DNA from 2 places in the Bacillus sp. J14TS2 genome. Region 2 is predicted to be linked to the other one. Evidence: a T-box and tRNA genes for the amino acid it is inferred to sense, from the RefSeq annotation. Region 2 holds a T-box; the other holds one or more tRNA genes.
The links. The T-box of region 2 lies ahead of metG (methionine--tRNA ligase). A T-box ahead of a tRNA ligase gene usually reads a tRNA of that ligase, here a tRNA-Met.

Region 1: it encodes a tRNA-Met, which carries the amino acid that the T-box ahead of metG (methionine--tRNA ligase) is inferred to sense. The anticodon was not compared.

What each region holds. Positions count from the first base shown of each region.
Region 1 covers NZ_BORE01000021.1:13,936-24,492, reverse strand. The annotation lists gene KI375_RS23690 (putative polysaccharide biosynthesis protein) at 1-61, shown strand, start outside; gene yabN (bifunctional methyltransferase/pyrophosphohydrolase YabN) at 73-1,530, shown strand; gene KI375_RS23680 (RNA-binding S4 domain-containing protein) at 1,563-1,832, shown strand; gene yabP (sporulation protein YabP) at 2,034-2,336, shown strand; gene yabQ (spore cortex biosynthesis protein YabQ) at 2,333-2,959, shown strand; gene KI375_RS23665 (FtsB family cell division protein) at 2,978-3,373, shown strand; gene KI375_RS23660 (S1 domain-containing RNA-binding protein) at 3,447-3,878, shown strand; tRNA gene KI375_RS23655 (tRNA-Met) at 4,108-4,181, shown strand; gene spoIIE (stage II sporulation protein E) at 4,854-7,334, shown strand; gene KI375_RS23645 (VWA domain-containing protein) at 7,496-8,230, shown strand; gene KI375_RS23640 (protein kinase domain-containing protein) at 8,199-9,146, shown strand; gene tilS (tRNA lysidine(34) synthetase TilS) at 9,294-10,557, shown strand, end outside.
Region 2 covers NZ_BORE01000009.1:189,818-200,374, forward strand. The annotation lists gene metG (methionine--tRNA ligase) at 218-1,864, opposite strand; T-box leader at 1,916-2,164, opposite strand; gene KI375_RS15250 (DUF2277 domain-containing protein) at 2,310-2,582, shown strand; gene KI375_RS15255 (AbrB family transcriptional regulator) at 2,735-3,847, opposite strand; gene KI375_RS15260 (class I SAM-dependent methyltransferase) at 4,084-4,899, shown strand; gene KI375_RS15265 (AAA family ATPase) at 5,136-5,693, opposite strand; gene KI375_RS15270 (class I SAM-dependent methyltransferase) at 5,715-6,548, opposite strand; gene KI375_RS15275 (VanZ family protein) at 6,576-7,952, opposite strand; gene KI375_RS15280 (class I SAM-dependent methyltransferase) at 8,071-8,802, opposite strand; gene KI375_RS15285 (sugar O-acetyltransferase) at 8,916-9,452, opposite strand; gene KI375_RS15290 (hypothetical protein) at 9,686-10,021, opposite strand; gene KI375_RS15295 (MarR family transcriptional regulator) at 10,338-10,557, shown strand, end outside.

The DNA.
Region 1 (10,557 bases), on a different contig from region 2:
GGAGCTTTCTTTTTTCCCTTTTAGTAGCAGATTAAATCATCTTAATTCAAATAGAAAGTGAGAGGTTAAAGAGTGAATAAAGAAATAACCGTAGTCGGGTTAGGTTCTGGAGACTTGGATCAACTGCCTTTAGGCATTTATAAATTATTAAAACAAGAGAAGCATTTCTTTTTGCGAACGAAAGAGCATCCTGTTGTAGCAGAATTAGTAGAGGAAGGATTTATCTTTGAATCATTTGATGATATCTATGAAAAGCATGGGGACTTTACGAGTGTGTATGATGAAATTACCCAGTTCCTATTGAATAAAGCGGAGAATGAACAGATTGTTTATGTGGTTCCAGGGCATCCACTTATCGCAGAGAGAACCGTCCAACTTTTATTGGAACAGGCGCCGCATAGAAATATAAAGATCGAAATTCAGGGAGGGCAAAGCTTTTTAGACCCCTTGTTTACATCTTTAAAGATAGATCCTATTGAAGGATTCCAGCTTCTAGATGGAACATCGTTACAGAGGGACGAGCTTCAAATCCAGCAGCATATCATTATTGGTCAAGTGTACGATGCTTTTGTTGCGTCTGAAGTAAAATTAACGCTTATGGAGAAATATCCAAGTGATTATGAGGTTTCTCTTGTTACGGCAGCGGGAAGTAAGATGGAGAAGATCAGGAAGCTCCCATTGTATGAATTAGATCACGGTATTACATTGGATAATCTAACCAGTTTATATGTTCCGCCCATTGCCGAGCAGGAACAGGCATATAAGGAATTTTCCACTTTGCGGCAAATTATTGCGGATTTACGAGGACCCAATGGCTGCCCTTGGGACCAGGAGCAAACCCATCTTTCGTTGAAAAAATATTTAATTGAAGAAGCTTATGAACTATTAGCCGCGATTGACCAAGACGATATCGAGAATATAATTGAAGAGCTGGGGGATATTTTACTGCAAGTTATGCTTCACGCCCAAATTGGGGAAGACGAAGGCATGTTTTCGATTGAAGATGTGCTAGAATCGATCTCAAGAAAAATGGTTCGTCGTCATCCTCATGTATTTGGTGATGTTGAGGTACGTGATGCTGCGGAAGTTACAGTAAATTGGGACAAAATCAAAGCAACGGAGAAAAATAGAAATGAATCTATTTTAGCCGAAACGGCAAAAGGCTTACCCGCTTTAATCAAAGCTTATAAATATCAAAAGAGGGCAGGGAAACTAGGGTTCGATTGGGGAGTAGCACAAGAAGCTTGGGAAAAAGTTAAGGAAGAAATGCAGGAATTCGAGGTGGAGATGGCGAAAGAAGATAGACAAGAGCAATTAAAGGAATTAGGGGATCTTTTATTTTCAGTTGTGAACGTTTCTCGGCTATTGAATATATATCCTGAAGAAGCACTCGAAAGAACAAATGAAAAATTTGCCCGCCGCTTTTCTTACATAGAAGAGAAGGTAAGGGAAAGTGGAAGGGGATTTGAGGAATATACCCTTGAACAACTTGACCAGTTTTGGGATGAGGCAAAGGGGAAAGGATTTTAAAATTATATAAAGAGGTGAAGTCATTGGCAACCATGCGTTTAGATAAATTCTTAAAGGTTTCTCGGCTAATAAAAAGACGAACGCTTGCTAAGGAAGTGGCAGATAAAGGGAGAATTCTGATTAATGGACAACAGGCAAAAGCAGGCTCCAATGTAAAGGTAGGAGATGAATTAGAGATTCGCTTTGGCCAAAAGCTTGTATTCGTACAAGTGACAGAGCTTCAAGAGTCCACCAAAAAGGAAGATGCCGCAAGTATGTACAAGATTGTAAAGGAAGAAAAAATAACGACAACAGATCAGTGAAAACACGTATAAAGTGAAACATCGATTATGGGGTTTTTCGATGTACAGGATGTGCTAGTGGAGACAGGGCGATTTTTATCGCGAACCTATAGCCCGTTAATTTCGAGATAAAAAGATAGATACTCTGGTAAGGGCTTGTTCTATTTCCTCATTCTCTCTCATATGTATGAAGTAAAATGAGTACGAAAATGAGGGATGAAAATGAACCAATATCATGAACCTATGGCAAATAAGGCCCCAACACCAGAACATGATTTAACCATGCGAGGAAGAAAGCTACTTGATATAACCGGTGTGAAACATGTGGAAAGTTTTGATAATGAGGAATTTCTTTTAGAAACCACAATGGGCTATTTATCCATCCATGGTCAGAACCTACAAATGAAGAACCTCGATGTTGATAGAGGAATCGTCTCCATTAAAGGGAAAATATATGATCTCGTTTATCTTGATGATCATCATGGGGAGAAGGCTAAAGGGTTCTTTGGCAAGTTGTTTCGATGACTTTATCTACACAATTTTATACCATGCTCGCGATGATTAGTATGGGTGGTTTTTTTGGTGCATCGCTCGATACGTATCAGCGATTCCTAAAAAGAGGTAGTCGTGGTAAGATTATTGTTTTTATTAACGATATATTATTTTGGATTTTGCATGGTGTGATCGTTTTCTATGTGTTATTCCTTGTCAATTATGGTGAGGTGCGCTTTTATCTTATTTTAGCTATTTTATGTGGCTTTGCGGCTTATCAGGCATTGATGAAAGGTTTTTATCTTCGTCTATTAGAAGGGATCATTTCCTTCATAAAAGCGACCTGGTCCTTTATTCTAAAATTATTCTTTTTTCTTATTTATCGACCCATTAAAGCGATTCTCTTCCTAATTTTTACTATTTTGTTAGGAATTGGCCGTTTCGTTTGGGTTCTTGTAAAAGGGGTCGGAATCGTGTTATTATGGATAGCAAGGATAATATGGTATCCGTTTACCCTTTTAGCAAAAGGTATTCTTTTATTGTTACCTAAGACATGGGTAACAACATTACAAAAATTATTTCATTCTATAACTCGCATATGGATTAGAATCGTCCATATTGTTCAAGGCTATATGAAGAAGTTTTTCAAAAAATAACGGTGAGGAGGCCTCAGGATGGGAATGAAAAAGGTTGCTTCGTTGGAAACTACTTATATGAAACAACAAGAAGTCACAATGAGGAAGGCGGCAAGAAGAAAAAAGCTTCTTATTCGCAGGCTAACGGCATTCCTTATCCTGACAATCGCCCTGTCTTATTTGGTGATATCTTCTCTTGTTTCTAAAAATTCCATGTTAGCTGAGAAACAAGCGGAAAAAGCGAAATTGGAACAGAGCCTTGCCACTTTGGAGAAAAAACAAGCCTCGCTGGAGAATGAACTTGTAAAGTTAAATGATGAAGAGTACATAGCAAAACTTGCGCGAAGAGATTACTTTCTTTCTGAGAAAGGGGAAATCATTTTTAACCTTCCGGAAACCAAAAAGAAAAAAGAGAAGGAAAAGGAGTCTTATTGACACTTTTTTCAAAAGTTAGCTATAATATAAGGTAAAGGTTACTTTTATACTTTTAAGGAGGATAAATTTTTTTATGTCGATCGAAGTAGGCAGCAAGGTACAAGGCAAGATTACAGGCATTACTCATTTTGGGGCGTTTGTGGAATTACCCGGTGGCTCTACAGGACTTGTTCATATCAGTGAAGTGGCCGATAATTATGTAAAAGATATTAAAGACCATTTAACCGTTGGGGATGAAGTCCTTGTGAAAGTGTTAAATGTTGAGAAAGACGGTAAAATTGGCCTGTCTATTCGGAAAGCAAAAGACCAGCCGGCGAGTCAATCCCATTCAAATTCAAATTCAAATCACCGTGACAATCATCGTCATAACCGGACGAATGAACGTGTGAAGGAAAGCTTTGAGAGTAAAATGAATCGTTTTCTAAAGGATAGTGAGGATCGCCTATCTTCATTAAAGCGTAATACGGAATCAAAACGTGGCGGACGCGGTGCAAGACGCGGTTAACTTGTTGTCTGTTTTATATAAAGTGGTCTATCTGTTCGTCGAGAATAGATGGGCTATTTTATTTTTATAGGGAAGCTGCATGTCTCGTTGAGCTATGGTTGTTTAGATGGAAATTTTTGTATACAGCATTTTAGCCATTAATAGTCTCTTAATGCATGAGATAAATAATAATTGACAAGTTTCTTAGAAAATTGTATCATAGAATCTGTGCCTTTGGCATGAGTAACTTGGCGGTGTAGCTCAGCTGGCTAGAGCGTACGGTTCATACCCGTGAGGTCGGGGGTTCGATCCCCTCCGCCGCTATACAGAAAAGCGGAAGGCGGTTGCCCAGGGGCGACAAGCAAATGTTCTGGAATTCAGGAAGGGCGGTTTTCCCTTCTGAAATTCCAGGTTATTTGACCTCGAGCCCCTACCGCCTGCAGCTAGACAAAAAGAAAAGCGTAAGCGCCTGTCCAGCGACGTACAAATTTAAAGGCTTCTGACGAGATAAAGGAAACACGGCGAAGGATGAGCCGATGTTGACTTATCGTAGGAAGAAGTCGTAAATTTGCTAGTCGCTAGGCGCTGGAGCTAGACAAAAAGAAAAGCGTAAGCGCCTGTCCAGCGCTGTTTTATCCAACAATCTATTGGTCATAAATACAAGTTTCTTGTTTCAACAAGGGCTTGTATTTTTTTTGCATTTTATCTCACATTAACGGGCAAAAAAACCCCTGTTTATTGTAGTTTCACTTTATCCGTATATGCTCTATAAAGCGAGACTGCCATCAGTAAGGGTTTAGACTTTCTTTGAAATTTCCTAGTCTTGAAGTGGGGGTCTTACGGATGGTTGCACCGGGATAAATTTCTAATCATCTGGGATTTTGCCTCATTTAGTCGAACTTTTCTTTCAATTCCCTCCCTAGAAATGACAAAGTTTTAGAAAAGCCTCCTTTATAATAGAGCCAATCATAACTTTGTGTGGGGAGTGCGATTAAAATGGATAAAGGTGGAAGAGGTTTTGCAGAATCATCTATTCAGAATTCGACTTTAAGTGGAACGAAGTTTGATATGTCAAATGGCTTCAAGAAGGTAGCGCAGAAATTGGAGAATCTGATTTTGCAAAAGGGCTTAGCTTTATTTTTGGTTGCCTTGCTTTTGGGACGAGCTCTTATTTTGTCACAATTGACTCCTTTTATATTGCCGTTTTTTGCTGTTGTCTATTTATTAAAAAAGGATAAGGCTCCGATCGTATTATTTGGCCTTTTAGCAGGGGCGTTAACACTGGGGATTGGAAATGCGGTTTATACATTTGGTCTATGTTTAATTTATCTCATTAGTCTTAAGCTACTTTCTTTGATTGTTCAACCCAGTGTAAAAATGTTACCATATGGTGTTTTGTTGATTTCCCTTTTTGTAAAATGTGGTTGGGTCTTTTTTCAAAATGGACAAACCATTTCACAATTTGATGCTTTAATGGCAGCTGTAGAAGCAAGCTTAAGTTTTGTACTAGTCTATATTTTTATGCAAAGTATTCCATTTCTTACATCTAAAAAGCGAAAAAAGTCGTTAAAAACAGAAGAAGTTGTAAGTCTTATTATTCTACTGGCCTCAATTATGACAGGCACGATTGGCTGGACAGTGTATGATCTATCTGTTGAACATATTTTATCGCGTTACCTTGTAATTCTCTTTGCCTTTACAGCAGGAGCGACAGTAGGATCGACTGTGGGCGTTGTAACCGGACTCATTTTTAGTTTAGCCAGTGTCAGTAGTCTCCTGCAGATGAGCTTACTCGCTTTTGCAGGATTATTAGGTGGTTTATTAAAAGAAGGAAAGCAACTGGGTACAGCCTTTGGCCTAATGATTGCCACGTTATTAATGGGTTTGTATGGAGAGGCGAATTCTCCCTTACTTGATACAATCTATGAATCCGGCATTGCTATTTTTCTTTTATTGATTACACCGAGGAGTTGGTCTGAAAATATCGCGCGTTATATCCCGGGTACTACTGAGTATACGCAGGATCAACAAAGATATGCGAGAAAAATCCGTGATATTACAGTAAAAAGGGTCGAGCAATTTTCTTCTGTTTTTCAGGCCTTATCCAATAGTTTTTCACAGACGGAAAAAGTGAGTGAATCTGAAAAAGTAGAACAAGAGTTTGATTACTTTCTAAGTGATGTGACAGAGAAGACCTGTCAAATGTGTTATAAAAAATCTCAGTGTTGGGGTACTGACAACTTTGATACAACTTATGATTTAATGAAGAACATTATGCATGAAATGGATGAAAATACAGGAAGTATTCCAAATACGCTTAATCAACAACTAGAACGACAATGTAATCGCTCGCAAAAGGTGAAGAATGCTATTCATCAAAGACTGAATGTTTATCAGGCAAACCAACAATTGAAGCTGCAAGTAAAGGAAAGTAGAAAGCTCGTTGCGGAGCAATTGTTAGGCGTGTCAGAGGTGATGGGCGATTTTGCCAAGGAAATACAAAGGGAGCAAGCCAATCATCAAAAACAGGAGGAAATTATTTTAGATGCTTTACAGGATTTTGGAATTGAAATTGAAGAGGTTGAAATTTACAGTCTCGTACCAGGGAATATCGATATTGATATTACCTTGCCGGGCCAGAATGTCCTAGGGGAATGTGAAAAAATCATTGCACCACTCCTTTCTGATATTTTAAATGAAACAATCATTGTTCAAAAGGAGGAACAAGGATCCTTTGACTTTCTGTATGCCACATTTCGCTCTGCTAAGACATTTGTCGTGGAAACAGGCGTGGCTCATGCGGCAAAGGGTGGTGGTTTTTTATCTGGGGATAGTTATTCGATGATCGAGTTAGGCCCTGGGAAATTTGCTGCTGCCATTAGTGATGGGATGGGAAATGGCGAGCGGGCTCATCATGAAAGCAGTGAGACATTGCAATTATTACAGAAGATTTTAAAGTCTGGGATAGAAGAGAAAGTGGCAATCAAATCGGTTAATTCCATTTTATCCTTACGATCAACGGATGAAATTTTCTCAACTTTGGACTTAGCGGTAATTGATTTACAAGATGCGCAAACGAAATTTTTAAAAATCGGATCCACCCCGAGCTTTATAAAAAGAGGCAAGCAAGTATTGAAAATTGAAGCGGCCAACCTGCCTATTGGAATGATCCAGGAATTTGATGTAGATGTTGTGACAGAGCAATTAAAAGCGGGAGATTTACTGATAATGATGAGTGATGGCATTTTTGAAGGGCCAAAAAATGTAGAAAATTATGAAATATGGATGAAACGAAAGTTACGTGAGATTGAAACAGAAGACCCCCAAGCGATTTCTGATCTCATCATGGAAGAAGTGATTCGCACTTGCTCAGGGACGATTTCAGACGATATGACCATTATGGTATTAAAAATAAAACATAACACACCTAAGTGGGCGGCGATTCCAGTGAGGAGCAGAGGAATGAAAATCTCTTAAAAATTGTATAAAATTTCCTTTTTGAGGCGAGGATGTTAAAAACAGGAGCCCGAAGGATGTGGGGCAGAATGGCGTTCCAACGTACATGGATGTACTAGTGTAAGTGAGGAAGCTAGATGTGCGCCTATATGCCTGTTTAATTGCCAAATGGAGGGGAGCTTATGACAAAAAGTCCTTTAAAGCAGATTTTACTGATTACAGATGGATGTTCCAATCAAGGAGAGGATCCAATTGCGATCGCGGCCTTAGCAAATGAAAGTGGGATTACAGTCAATGTCATTGGTGTTGTTGAAAATGAATCAATTGAACAAAAAGGAGTTCAAGAGATTGAAGGCATTGCAGCTTCTGGTGGTGGAATTAGCCAGATTGTGTATGCAGAACAATTATCGCAAACAGTTCAGATGGTAACTAGAAAGGCAATGACTCAAACCTTACAAGGTGTGGTCAATAAAGAGTTGCGGCAAATCTTAGGGAAAGAGACGGATATGGAAGAACTCCCGCCAGATCAACGTGGGGAAGTTTTGGAGGTTGTTGATGAGCTTGGTGAAACCTCCGATATCGAGGTTCTAGTTTTAGTAGATACAAGTGCCAGTATGAAGACGAAACTCCCAACCGTAAAAGAGGCTTTATTAGATTTATCCTTAAGCCTAAATGCACGTATGGGTCATAATCGTTTTGCTGTCTTTATATTTCCTGGGAAAAGAAAGGAAGTTGAAAAGCTTCTAGATTGGACACCAAATCTAGAGTTATTAACATCAACTTTTCCAAAATTGGCTGTTGGCGGTATTACCCCAACTGGGCCAGCTTTACGCGAAGCCATGACCTATTTCAAGAAAAAGCGTTCTTTGAGAGGACTGCTATCGAATGATGATGAATACATGGAAGACTCAATGTGAATTTCCTCCTGGCACAGTTGTAACAGGAAAATGGCGTGGTGGAAATTATCAACTTATAAGGGAACTTGGTTCTGGAGCGAATGGGATTGTGTATCTAGCTAAAGGAACGAAAGGGCATACTGCATTAAAAATGAGTATGGATAGCCTTTCAATTACATCAGAGGTCAATGTTCTGAAAGCTTTCTCTAAGGTCCAAGGGGATTCCCCAGGGCCTTCTTTGCATGAAATGGATGATTGGGATAGTCCACGAGGGAAAATTCACTTTTATACAATGGAATATATACAAGGTCCGAATCTACTTTCCTTTATTCGTAAAAATGGACAGACCTGGGTAGGGATTTTGATTGTGCAGCTTCTAGATACATTGGAGAAGCTCCACCAGGAAGGATGGACATTTGGAGATCTGAAGCCGGAAAATTTAATTGTATCAGGTCCACCACCTAGAATCCGTTTTATTGATGTTGGTGGTACGACGATGAATGGAAGGGCAATTAAGGAATTTACGGAGTTTTTCGATAGAGGATATTGGGGATTAGGTTCTCGAAAAGCTGAACCAACCTATGATTTATTTTCTACAGCTATGCTTTTTATCCATATGTATTATCCTAAGAAATTTACTAAAGTCGGGGATGGAAAAAAACAATTGATGCAACAAATTAATGCCCATTCCGAATTATCTCGTTTCAGTCCTGTTCTTCAAAAGGCTTTATTTGGCCAATATGATTCTGCAAAAAGAATGAAGGGAGAGCTGCTTAGTATATTATCTGAAAAGAGGAATCAAGCACCATCCTATGCAAGGCGACATGCTACAAGGCAAAAGAAAAAGAAGAAATCAGGCTCTTTGAAGGAGACCATCATGGTTTTGTTGCTTACAATTGTTCTTTATGCTCTATATATCTATAGTTACCTTCTATAAAATGTCTCACAGCTTTATGAACGTTTTACAGATACAACTGGAGCTCATTGGAGTGAAATGGTAACATAATTAGGAGTGTTTATGTGATGGAATAATAAAAAGAGGATTTTGGCAAGTCGCACTTTTCTTGTAAAGGGATGGAAAAACATGTTGCAGTTTGAACGAAAGACAGAGGCTTTTATCCAGAAGCATGGACTGGTTGAAAAGGGAGACTATTTTGTAGCTGCGGTATCAGGGGGACCAGATTCTCTTGCAATGGTTGACTTCTTTATTACACGGAAGGAAAAATATGGGATTCAATTGGCTGTTGCGCATGTTGATCATATGCTAAGAGGGGAAGAATCCCATCAAGATCTTTTATATGTAAGGAAGTATTGTGAGGAAAGATCAATCCCCTTTCATAGTACCGCGATCGATATTGCGCAGAAAATGAAAATGAACAAATCCGGTATGCAGGAAACGGCAAGACTGTATCGCTATCAGTTTTTAAGGGAAGTAATGGAAGAGGTTAATGCAAATAAACTTTTGACCGCCCACCATGGGGATGATCAGATAGAAACTATTTTGATGAAATTAACCAGGGGGGCAACAGGACAAGCAAGAGCAGGCATTAGCATCAGGCATTCTTTTGGAAATGGAGAGATCCTCCGTCCGTTGCTTGCCGTCTCAAAGCAAGAAGTTGAGGCATATTGCCATCATTATCAACTTGAGCCAAGGCTAGATCCAAGTAATAAGAAGAGGGATTATACAAGAAATCGGTTTCGTTTGGATGTTCTCCCCATTTTAAAAGAGGAAAATGAACAGGCATTAGAGCATTTTCAACGTTTTCATGACGATTTGACGGAGGATGAGTCCTATTTACAGAGTCAAGCAAAACAGCGATTTAATCAAATATGTCGAGTCGATGAAAATCAAGAAATTCATTTGCATATTCCTGCCTTTTTAGTGGAACCTTTGCCTTTACAAAGAAGAGTGATTCATCTAATATTAAATTATCTTTACCAATATAAGACACATGATATTTTAGCTGTACATACTGATTTGATCCAGCAGTTAGTAAGATCCGAAAATCCATCTGGAAGACTTGATTTTCCTAGAAAGTTGAGGGTTATTCGTTCTTATGCATCCTGTCGTTTCACTTTCAGTGAAGGAAGTGAACTTCAGTCACCTTATTATTTTGAGTTATATGTGGGGAATAAAGCAATTTTACCTGATGGTGGAAGCCTGGAATTAAGGGAGACGAAAGACTGGCTAATAAAAGAGGATTCAAATTCATTTTTGTTAGATGAGCAAGAAATTCAACTTCCGTTAATTATTCGGACTAGAAAACCAGGTGATAGAATAAGGTTAAAAGGAATGAAGGGAAGCAAAAAGATTAAGGACATTTTTATTGACCAGAAGGTTTCTTTGG
Region 2 (10,557 bases):
TAGAAGGCGCACATCCTTTTTCAGATATGCGCCTGCTTCTAGTATAGGATCAAGCACCATGCTTTTATTATTTAGTAGCCATTAATAGTCCCTTGATCCTATCATGTTCATCATGCATATACATCCTCCTCAAATCTATGATTCGCTTTTTATCATCGTACCATGTTTATTTCTCCTGTCTATATACAGTGTTTAATTCTCTATAAGGCGATAGAAGTCAGGGCGATGAGTCTTTCGAGGTCTGAACTAAATGTTCATATTCTTTCTCTATTAACGCTTCATCCAAGCGCTCAAATAGAGGCTCAACAAACAAAATACGTTCTGGTAAGTCAAGCTGAACCTGCCATTCTACCTGTTCGATTTGCAACATTTGCCGAATCTTCTCAGAAGAAAATGGCAAAAACGGTTGTAAAAGCTGGGCAAGATTACAGATGATATACACACAGGTAGTCATTGTATCAGATGCAGCCGGTCCAGCTTGTTTGATCTGGAGCCAAGGTTGTTCCTGATCAAAATACTTATTGGCCTGACGGATATAATCAAAAATAAGCTCTAACGCCTTTTTAAAATGACCTGTTTCAATCAGTTCTCCAACCAGCTGGTATAAACGCTCGGTCTCTGTTTGAATCGATGCGTTCACCCTGCCTTGCGGAACTCGACTTTCAAAAAACTTTTCCAGAAATTTCAATGTACGGTTAACAAAATTTCCAAACGCACCGAGCAACTCCCCGTTATGGCTATAGATAAATTCTCGCCAAGAAAAATCGGTATCACGATTCTCAGGTGCATTAATCGTTAAAAAATAACGAATCGAATCTGGGTGGTAATGCTCTAAAATGTAAGGAGCCCATACGGCCCAATTTTGACTTGTGGAAAGTTTCCGTTTCTCTAGCGTTAAATATTCATTCGAAATGATGTGAGTAGGCAAAGGAGATTGCTTCAACCCTAGGAGAATGGATGGCCAAATGATCGTATGAAAAGGGATATTGTCCTTCCCATGAACATAATAGGCAATAGTGTCCTTATTCCACCATTCCTCAAGTTTTTCGCCTTTCTGTCTTGCCCATTCCTGACTTGCTGTTAAATAACCTGCAACAGCCTCTATCCACACATAGATCTTCTTATGGGCAAACTCAGGTACAGGTACATCAACACCATTGGGTAAATCCCGTGTTACAGCGCGATCTAGCACTCCTTCCTTTAAATATCTTTCCGTTAAATCCACTGCATTTTCTCGCCAACGATTCTCTCGTTTCGCATGCTTCACCAACGCTTCTAACTTTTGTTGAAATCGACTAAATGAAAAATAAAAATGCTCTGTTTCTTTAATAATCGGTTCGTTTCCACAAATTTTACAACGTCTATCGATCAGAACAAGTGGATCTAAAAGCGCAGAACACTGATCACATTGATCCCCTCTTGCTTTAGCCCCGCAATTCGGACAAATTCCCTCTACAAAACGATCTGGCAAAAATTGTTTGTCTGTTTCACAATAAGCCTGCTCAATTGATTTGGTGTAAAGATAACCATTCTGCAGAAGCTTTAAAAATATTTCTTGAACTGCATGATGATGATGTGTCGTATCAGTTCGTGTGTATAAATCATAGGTAAATCCAAGCTTTTGAAAACATTCTAGAAATTCCGTATGGAAATGGTTGGCAATTTTTTCAATCGTTGTATTTTCCTGATTCGCACGAATCGAAATCGGCGTACCATTGCAATCACTTCCTGACACATACAATACCTTTTCGCCTTTCTGTCGATAGTATCTCGCTAAAATATCACCAGGAAGCAGAGCCGCGATATGACCTAAATGTAAAGAACCATTTGCATAGGGCCAGGCCCCCCCTATAAAAATTGTCATCCTTCATTCCTCCTTGTATTTTTTGAACACAAAAAACGCCCTAATCATTATGATTAGGACGATTGGACTCGTGTTACCACCTATATTCGCAAATAGCTCACACTACTTGCCTCACCCAGTACGCCTTACGGGATACTGCTGCTGTTGTAACGAGTGCCACTCTCGTCGTAGCCTACTTGCTCGGGCTTTCGGTACGAAGCTCAAAGGTCATTTTCAAAAGGGTTCGTTTGCTTCATTTCCACCAGCAGAAGCTCTCTATCAAACACAGTCCTTTTTACTTTTCCTTCTCATCGCTTTTCTTTAGAAAGATTGTAATTCTTTTGCAAGTAAAATGCAAGTTGATTAAAAAAACGAAAAAACAGTTTTACATATTGCCTCGACTCTTTAGATTAAAAATTATGATACAATTATTTTAAAAATATTTCGAAAGAAAGGATGATTCCTCATGTGTCGAAACATTAAACCATTATTTAACTATGATCCTCCAGCTACAAAGGACGAAATCCATGCAGCTGCCTTACAATTTGTCCGCAAGGTATCTGGTTATCAAAAGCCCTCTAAAGTAAACGAACAGGCTTTTCATAATGCGGTTGAAAATATTGCTGCTAATACGGAACAGCTTCTAAACTCGCTTGTTACCAGCTCCACTCCCCGAGATCGCCAGGTAGAAGCGGAACGAGCCCGAGTTAGAAATGAAAAAAGATTTGGAAAAAACTAAATCACAAAGCGTTCGGCTACCAGGCAAGCAAATATTCAGTTAAAGACAGGCGTTTTGCCTGTCTTTGGCTCAGGTTTAAATAGAACAGCGACTAAAAGTACGCCCCTGGAGCCCTTTATTAAGATAAATATTGTTCATAGTCCTTCCAAATATCAACCATTTTTTTCTAATCTTCCCTCTTGTTCTCTCCCTTTTTGCCGCTCCATTCTCGTAAACAACCATTTTACTAAAGGGGGAACAGCAAAAAAGATGAAAAACGTGCGGAAAAGTTGATACCCGGAAACAATATATAAGTCAGCATGAATAGCATGGGCAATGATACCCATTTGATCCATTCCACCAGGAGCTAAGCTTAACAAGCCGGTAGCTTTTGAAATTGGTTGAATGAGCGTGAGTAATAACCCCAAACCAATACCGCCCACCACTAGCAACAAGCCACTCCCAATCGCAATCGCAAAGGTTTTGAAGGTATGCGGCATATCCTGCGGTTTCAAAAGCAAGCCAACATATGTCCCGATCAACAATTGCGCGATATTAAGCAGAGTAGAAGGCAAAACTGGACCCGCTATGCCAATTGCTTGCAAGATTGCTGTACCGATCGCAGGGCCAATTAAATAAGCCGTTGGCATTTTAATTCTGATACACAAAAAAGCAAAAACAATACATACGATTGCAAAGAGTGGCAAACGGGGAAATAAACCTGCCCAACTTCCAACTATATCAGGAGGAAGCGCAGATTCAGTGGCGACTAAAGCATCAGCTGGATCGCGAAAAAATGGAAGCATCACAATCAAAGGCGTTGCAATAATAATGATCATCAGGCGAATCACCTGTGTGATCGTCACTACTCCGAGATGAATTCCCTTCGTTTCTTCTGCCAAAATTAAAACTTGTGAAAGTCCGCCCGGTATACTCGCTAATAAGGCGGTTCGATAATCACTATCAGAAATCTTAGAAACGACATAAGCAATCCCTGCACAAAACACCAGTAATAAAATCGTCATGAAAAGCATGTATGGAATTTGCCGCCCCATTTCGTGCAGAGCAGTGCCAGTCATGGATAGACCAATTGTGTAGCCAACAATGATCATGCCTGTATTGCGCAGTGAACTAGGCCATAGCAAAGGCCACCGAAGTAGATTAATCGTAATGAATACAGATATCATTGGCCCTAATAACCATGGTACAGGAATATGTAGAAACTGAAATACCAAACCGCCAATGGCGGCAATTAAAAACGTAAAAATAATTTTTTTAAATTGCATATAAGATAGGAACCCTTCTTTCACATACACCTTTCAATGTCCTACTAAGCTAGAACATGAATAATCTTTCTTTCTACTATACAGGAATTTTATTTAGAATGCGTTCCCAAAGTCTTTTTTACTTTTATATCAGTGGCAACTAGCAGAATTAAGACTATATATTTCTAAATGTTCTAAATCCGTCTGTGCTATAATCATATCAACGATGTATGAGAAAAAGAAAGGATGAGAAACGTATGCAGGATATTCGTACAAATAATATAGAGCGCTTTTTGGGCTACAGTCAGTTTTATGATCAAAATCGTCCCGTTCCTCCAAATGTTATCGTCAAAATACTAACAAGATATTTGACTCAGGTGCCTAATCGAGTAGTGGATGTCGGTTGTGGAACCGGATTATCATCTTTCATCTGGTTAGATCAAGCGAAGGATATAATTGGGGTGGAACCGAATGATGATATGCGTAAAGCGGCCCTCGCTCATTGGCAAGCCCAGGAGGAGCCTGATAATCTTCGGTTTGTGAAGGGGCTGTCTGATCAGCTAGATATCGATGCTGATTCCGTCGATATTCTCACCTGTTCCCAATCCTTTCATTGGATGGATCCACAACCCACATTGCGTGAATTTGCTCGTGTTCTGCGTACTGGAGGAGTCTTTGCCGCTTATGACTGTGACTGGCCGCCATCTTTTACAATGGAAGTAGAGGAACATTATCAAGCACTGATTGCACTTGCTGAATCTCGTGTGACCGAACTTGCACCCGCCAAGCAATTAGCGTTTAAATGGAATAAAGATGAACATCTTCAACAAATTCGTGAGTCTCAGCTTTTTTCTTTTTCCAAAGAAATTGTGTTTCATCATTGGGAACAATGTGATGCAACTCGGTATGCCAATATCGCTTTAAGCCAAGGAGGATTGCAGACAGCATTAAAATTAGGTGCTACTGACCTTCATGATGCGATCACTGCCTTCCAACACCATGTGCAACAAGCTTTCGGTGGAGAAAGCCAAGACATCCTCTTTAGCTACCGCATGCGTCTTGGGATTAAATAACTTCAGTGAATAAAAATGTAAAGGGGCCGCAATCAATGCGGCCCCCGTTTAGATTTCCGCTAAGCGGAAATCACCTCGTATTTTGTGCTCACTGTTACCAGCCTCCTTTCCGAATTTCTATCGGTCCGACATCCTTATTAACTCATAAAACCTCACTCACCAACAAGTGAAAGAATGGATTTAACCAATCTTTCCCAGCAAGCCTCCTAGTTTACACCAAAAACATATGCATCGATTTATAAACGAAATCGATGTTTAATCATCTGGGCAACTTCTACAGCGCTTAATTTTGTATTATCAATGCGCAAATAATGCTCTTCTTTTATTTCTCCAGCTTCGGAATTTAACCGTAGTGTATCCATGCTACTGAGTAAGTTTTCTTCCGATTGTTTGATATTTCGTTTCGTTGGCTTTTGCTCAAGTCGATTCGGTGTTTGATTCCGTTTGAGCCTTTCTTCTACATGTGCTTCTAGCTCAACAAAGTATATTTCCGCTCCTTCAGTACGAAAATAATGACAGACTTTTTCAACTGCATCCCAATCCTCTTGCTTGTTGAAGGCCCATACAAATGTAAAGATCATGCCATACTGGTCACTTTGGGAAAATGTTTTAAATACCTCTTCACGGAATAAGGTCGATAATCTCCACATTTCCGCACTAAAACCGAAAAAAGGCTCAAGTAAATCAATCGTCATATGATTATGAAATAATTTCAACTCCGTGATTTTTGCTAGCTCTTGCCCTACTGTCATTTTCCCAACAGCTTGGGGACCGAATAATAGAACAAATTTCAATGGAACACCTCCTATCCCGAATTAAGTATCTGATACAGGCTTGGTGCCACATGCCATAAAAAAAATCATCATCGCCAATGAATCGGGATTCTGCTGCAAATTTTCAAATGCTTTTTCAATGCTTTGAAAATCACTTTTAGAGAGGGAGCCTTTTTTATAAAATGCTTCGAATCTCTTGGGGTTAAATTGCTCTTTAACCATCTCTACGCCAACTAGATCACTATGTACAGAGATGGCATCCATTTCAACATTACAAAATCCTGATGATTCAAGTAATCGCGGTAAACTACGTCCAATTTCACGATTTCCTCCTGCTTCCCCTTGCATCGCAATCAGCTTATCGATCACTGAACGGAAATTCTCCACTGTTGGTTCAATAATGCCAAAGATGCCATCATCTACATCCATGATCACGAGTTTGCCTCCTGGTTTTAATACTCTAAATATTTCTATCGCTGCTTTCTTAGGCTCGAAAAGATGTAGAAAAACTAAGCGTGCAATAACAAAATCATAGCCATTATCTTGAAGTCCTGTATCATACACAGAGGCTTGGATAAATTCAATATCTCTATCAGTTATCTTATTTAATCGTTGTTTTGCTTTTGCTAACAAGCTATCATCAATATCTAATGCTGAAATTCCACTTTTTGGTAAATGCTCCACAAGCTTCTCGGTTACAAATCCAGGTCCACAACCAACTTCTAACACTTTCATCCCATCAGATAAGCCAAACCACTTAAGGTTTCTAAATTCCTTTTCCCAGCTCATCAACGCTTGCACCCGAAGTCTATCAACCTCATTCTCGAACCCAATATTGGAACGAGCAATATTATAAGTAGAGTTAAATTGATTCATTTGCTTAAACCTCCTTTACAAAATCTTTCATATCCCTGGAATATAGATCGTCATTTCCCCGCCGTCGATTGTACTTTGAAAGGCATATATCGGTTGATAATAGCCTTTGGAATCCAAATAATAGCTGATTTCTACTTGATCAATATGTAAGGTTTCGGGTTGTTTATTTGCAAGGGAATACTTAAATTTCCCGGCTAAAATTTCATCATATGCTTCTTGTTCACTCTTTATTTGAACATCTCTTACCTTGTCATAAGTGATTAACTGATTGTCAATGCTCTTCAATGTATCATCATGATAATATTGTACATTTAAAACACCATCTATAAGCTGATTCCCGTTGGCTATTTTATCTGCCGTCCATTCATAAATACCAGTTTCGACTTTTTGAAAATCGGCATCCTCAGGGATATCTATTCCGAATGCTGTTACGCTTGCCTTTAATGTTTTTTCATCCGTATTTTTTGGTGTTGCATCAAAGCTGGAGAAGTCTGCATATCGGTAACTTCCATCTAAGTATTCAAACCATAAATCATATCCCTCAATCCGATACACAGCATCATCTGGATATGATATAACCTCCATATCTTCTGAATCAAGCTGTTGTCTCTTAAAAAAATCTTCAGCAAATTCCTCCCCAGAAGCCTTTGTGTAGCTTGGTGCCTTATAAATCGGAACATTTTTTCTTTGATCATCAAGCTGCACATCATTCGTGATCGTGGCACTAGCCATATTTGTCTTATAATTCGGCACAATGATAAGGTTTCCAAATTCCTTCGTATAATAATAAGCAAACATGCTGCCGGATAGGAGGACCACTAGTAAGAGAGGGGATAAATATAATAAAGAGTGCTTGATTCCCCTATCTTTAATCGTCAGAATAGCCATAATGATCCCATAACCAATACTTGCACCCAATAAATTATTAAATAGATCATCCAACTCAAAAATACCAAACCCTGTTAGAAGTTGAAAAGTTTCAATAAAAAGTGTAAATATCGCCGCCATCCCAATCGTCCACCTCACTTTTCGAAAGCGAACATGCCATAGCGGGAGGAGGATTCCGAACGGCACAAACATTAAAATGTTTAAATACAGATTCTGCCATTCCCTTACACTGAAACTATTCCAAGCCTCTTGGTATGAACTAAAAAAGGCTAAATTCACTCCACCCGAATAGGTTGAACCTCTATTCAGGAAAGTAACACCCATCACCATAATAAAATAACCAATAAATAAACTTGTAAAAAGCAATTGTTTTCTTGAAAGGCGTTTTTTTCCGCCTAAAAGTTTTCTATAGATAATGACATACCCAAGAAAAAAGACAATTCCTAAAACTATGACCGTAGTAAAAGCTAAAGTAAAATTCCCCTTAATAATTTCGATGATTTCTTGTAACCTCATTTTCTATCTCCTTTTATTCTTTCATCTGGTTCTTTTCCCTTCTCCAATAGATCACTAATTTTTTATGTATTTGTTCGCCTGATAGAGTAAATATCCTGATCTCGCTATGATGAATCAGTTATGTTTTTTCTGCTGCGATCATTAAAAACATCGGTCTGCGAGTTTCATCTTTCATTTCAGGGTCTTCTAACATGTCATCAGCAGGAACGGATTCTTTCACTGCTTTTATCAAAAAGCCTGATGAAATTAAATCGTTCATATAGGTTGAAATGGTACGATGGTATTTTGTCACACTCTCATTCAAGAAGTTTGTTTCCCGTACTCCTTCTGATTGATAGTGGTCAACAGGCCAATGCATACGATTTCCCTGGTCATCATAATACCAATCTTGTTCATTTCGAGAAGTAAAAATGGGATGTTCCACCGAGAAAACGAAACTTCCCCCAGGGACTAAGCATTCATATACTTTTTCACAGATTGTTTGGAACGACTGAATATAGTGAAAAGCCAGTGAGCTAAAGACAATATCAAATTGATTATTGGAAAAATCAATATCCTCAATGGACACTCTTATATAAGAAATGGCAGGATCATTTGTCATTTCACGGGCTCTCTCGATCATTTTTTTGGATATATCTACCCCTGTTACAGATCGTGCTTGCTGCGCACGAGCATAGCGGCAATGCCAACCAAAGCCACAACCTAAATCAAGGACATTTCTATCTTTTAAATCTCCAATTAGCTCTTTTACTATATGCCATTCTCCAGCCCCTTCAAGACCTTTCACTGACCGAGGCATTTGTTCGTATGCAGCAAAGAAATTTGGATCATCATATTTATTTTGTTTCATCGATTATACAACTCCAATTCTTCAGATAAAAGAAGCATCCATTCATTATTTTAGGAAGACCACATGTCTTCACTTTACTATTACTATATGACTGCCATTCATACGAGAAAAAATTAAATACTTTTTAGTATTTTGGCTGGATTCCCTGCTACGATTGTGTCGGAAGGGACATCTTTTGTCACGACAGAACCAGCTGCAACAATAGAATTCTTCCCAATTGTGATTCCAGGTAAAATTACACAACTCCCACCTATCCAAACATCGTTTCCAATTTCGATTGGAATGGCATAGCCCTTCTTATATCTTCCTTTTGGCTCAATCGAATGACCTGCTGTATATATACCTACATTCGGACCAATCAAACAACGATGACCAATTTTCACTTCAGCCATATCTAAAATAGTACAATTATACCCAGCATAAAAATGATCACCAACATGAATGTTATATCCTAAGTCACAATGAAAATTATGTTCAATGCTTGGATTAATACCTAAGCTACCAAATAAATTCCTAAGGATTTCAACCTTTCTTTCAGAATTCTCAACATCCATATTGTTTAATTCCTGAACAAGTTTTTGGGAATGAATGCTTTTGATGCTAAGTTCCTCTGTCCCACGTTCGTAATAGATCCTTTCCTTTTTGTCCAACGGTAATCCCTCTTTTCGACGCTTTATATATGTATGACACTATCTAGCAACTTTAAATGCATGATCAATCACATTCTGTTTTAAGTATAACAGCATTAATCTAATTCAATCCTATTTATTTCTTTTTGTAAATGAAGCAATTTTTATTGTAAGTCTATCTTCCAACCTAGACATTTATTTTCTCCAGTCAGTGCTTGACATTGATATGAGTATATCAATGAGAGGGCTAACTGTTAAGCAAAGGTCACTTCTACCTCGCCTTCTTCACGGGCAATTTTTAGACAGGTTTCGATAAATGTTAAGATTGATTTTTGCTGCCAATCAAAGATCTCCCCTTTGCTGTTCTCATATAAAAAGGCGTGATCCGCTATTTGCATAAACCTTTCTAAAGCTTCCTCTACTTGTATAGATGATAGGTTAAGAGTCGCGCCGATGCCGCTCACTCCCCCATTATATTGATGGGCATCAAACAAATCGTAAAACCAAGGAGCATAAATATCTCCTGCTGTAAAACGTACATGCTGTAATATATCTCCTCTTTGATTATATGAATAGATATCATGACCCACTGATATAACTCCTCCTTTAAAATAGATTTAAACTTAGGAATTGTGTGTTTGTAGAAAATCGTAGAATTTTTTATAAATGAATAGGCTTTCATTTATCGGAGAATAAAACGAAGGTAAAGCAGGAAGATAGACCTAGATAAAATCTTACATATTTCGTTAATTGCAGTCAAATAAAGTTTTCGACATTTTTCGACTTTACCTCAGGAAAAATCATATAATGCTGATTCGCATAATTCACTTAATTTTAACATTGTTGAACCTGAAACAGGATCACGATATACTATTGTTGATGTACCAACGAGTAGGGGGACAGCCCATGAACAAAGAGGAACAACTCTTAATCAATTTTAGAGATTTATTTAACAAAATGGCTTGGCTGAATAAGGAGAAGATGGAAAAAAGTCTTAAGGGGCATATGCCTTCCGAAGTACATTGCATCGAATCCATTGAAAAAAACACAAATCCCAATGTGAAAAAGCTTGCGGAATCCCTTTATATGACTAGAGGTGCCATCAGTAAATTAACGAAGAAACTTA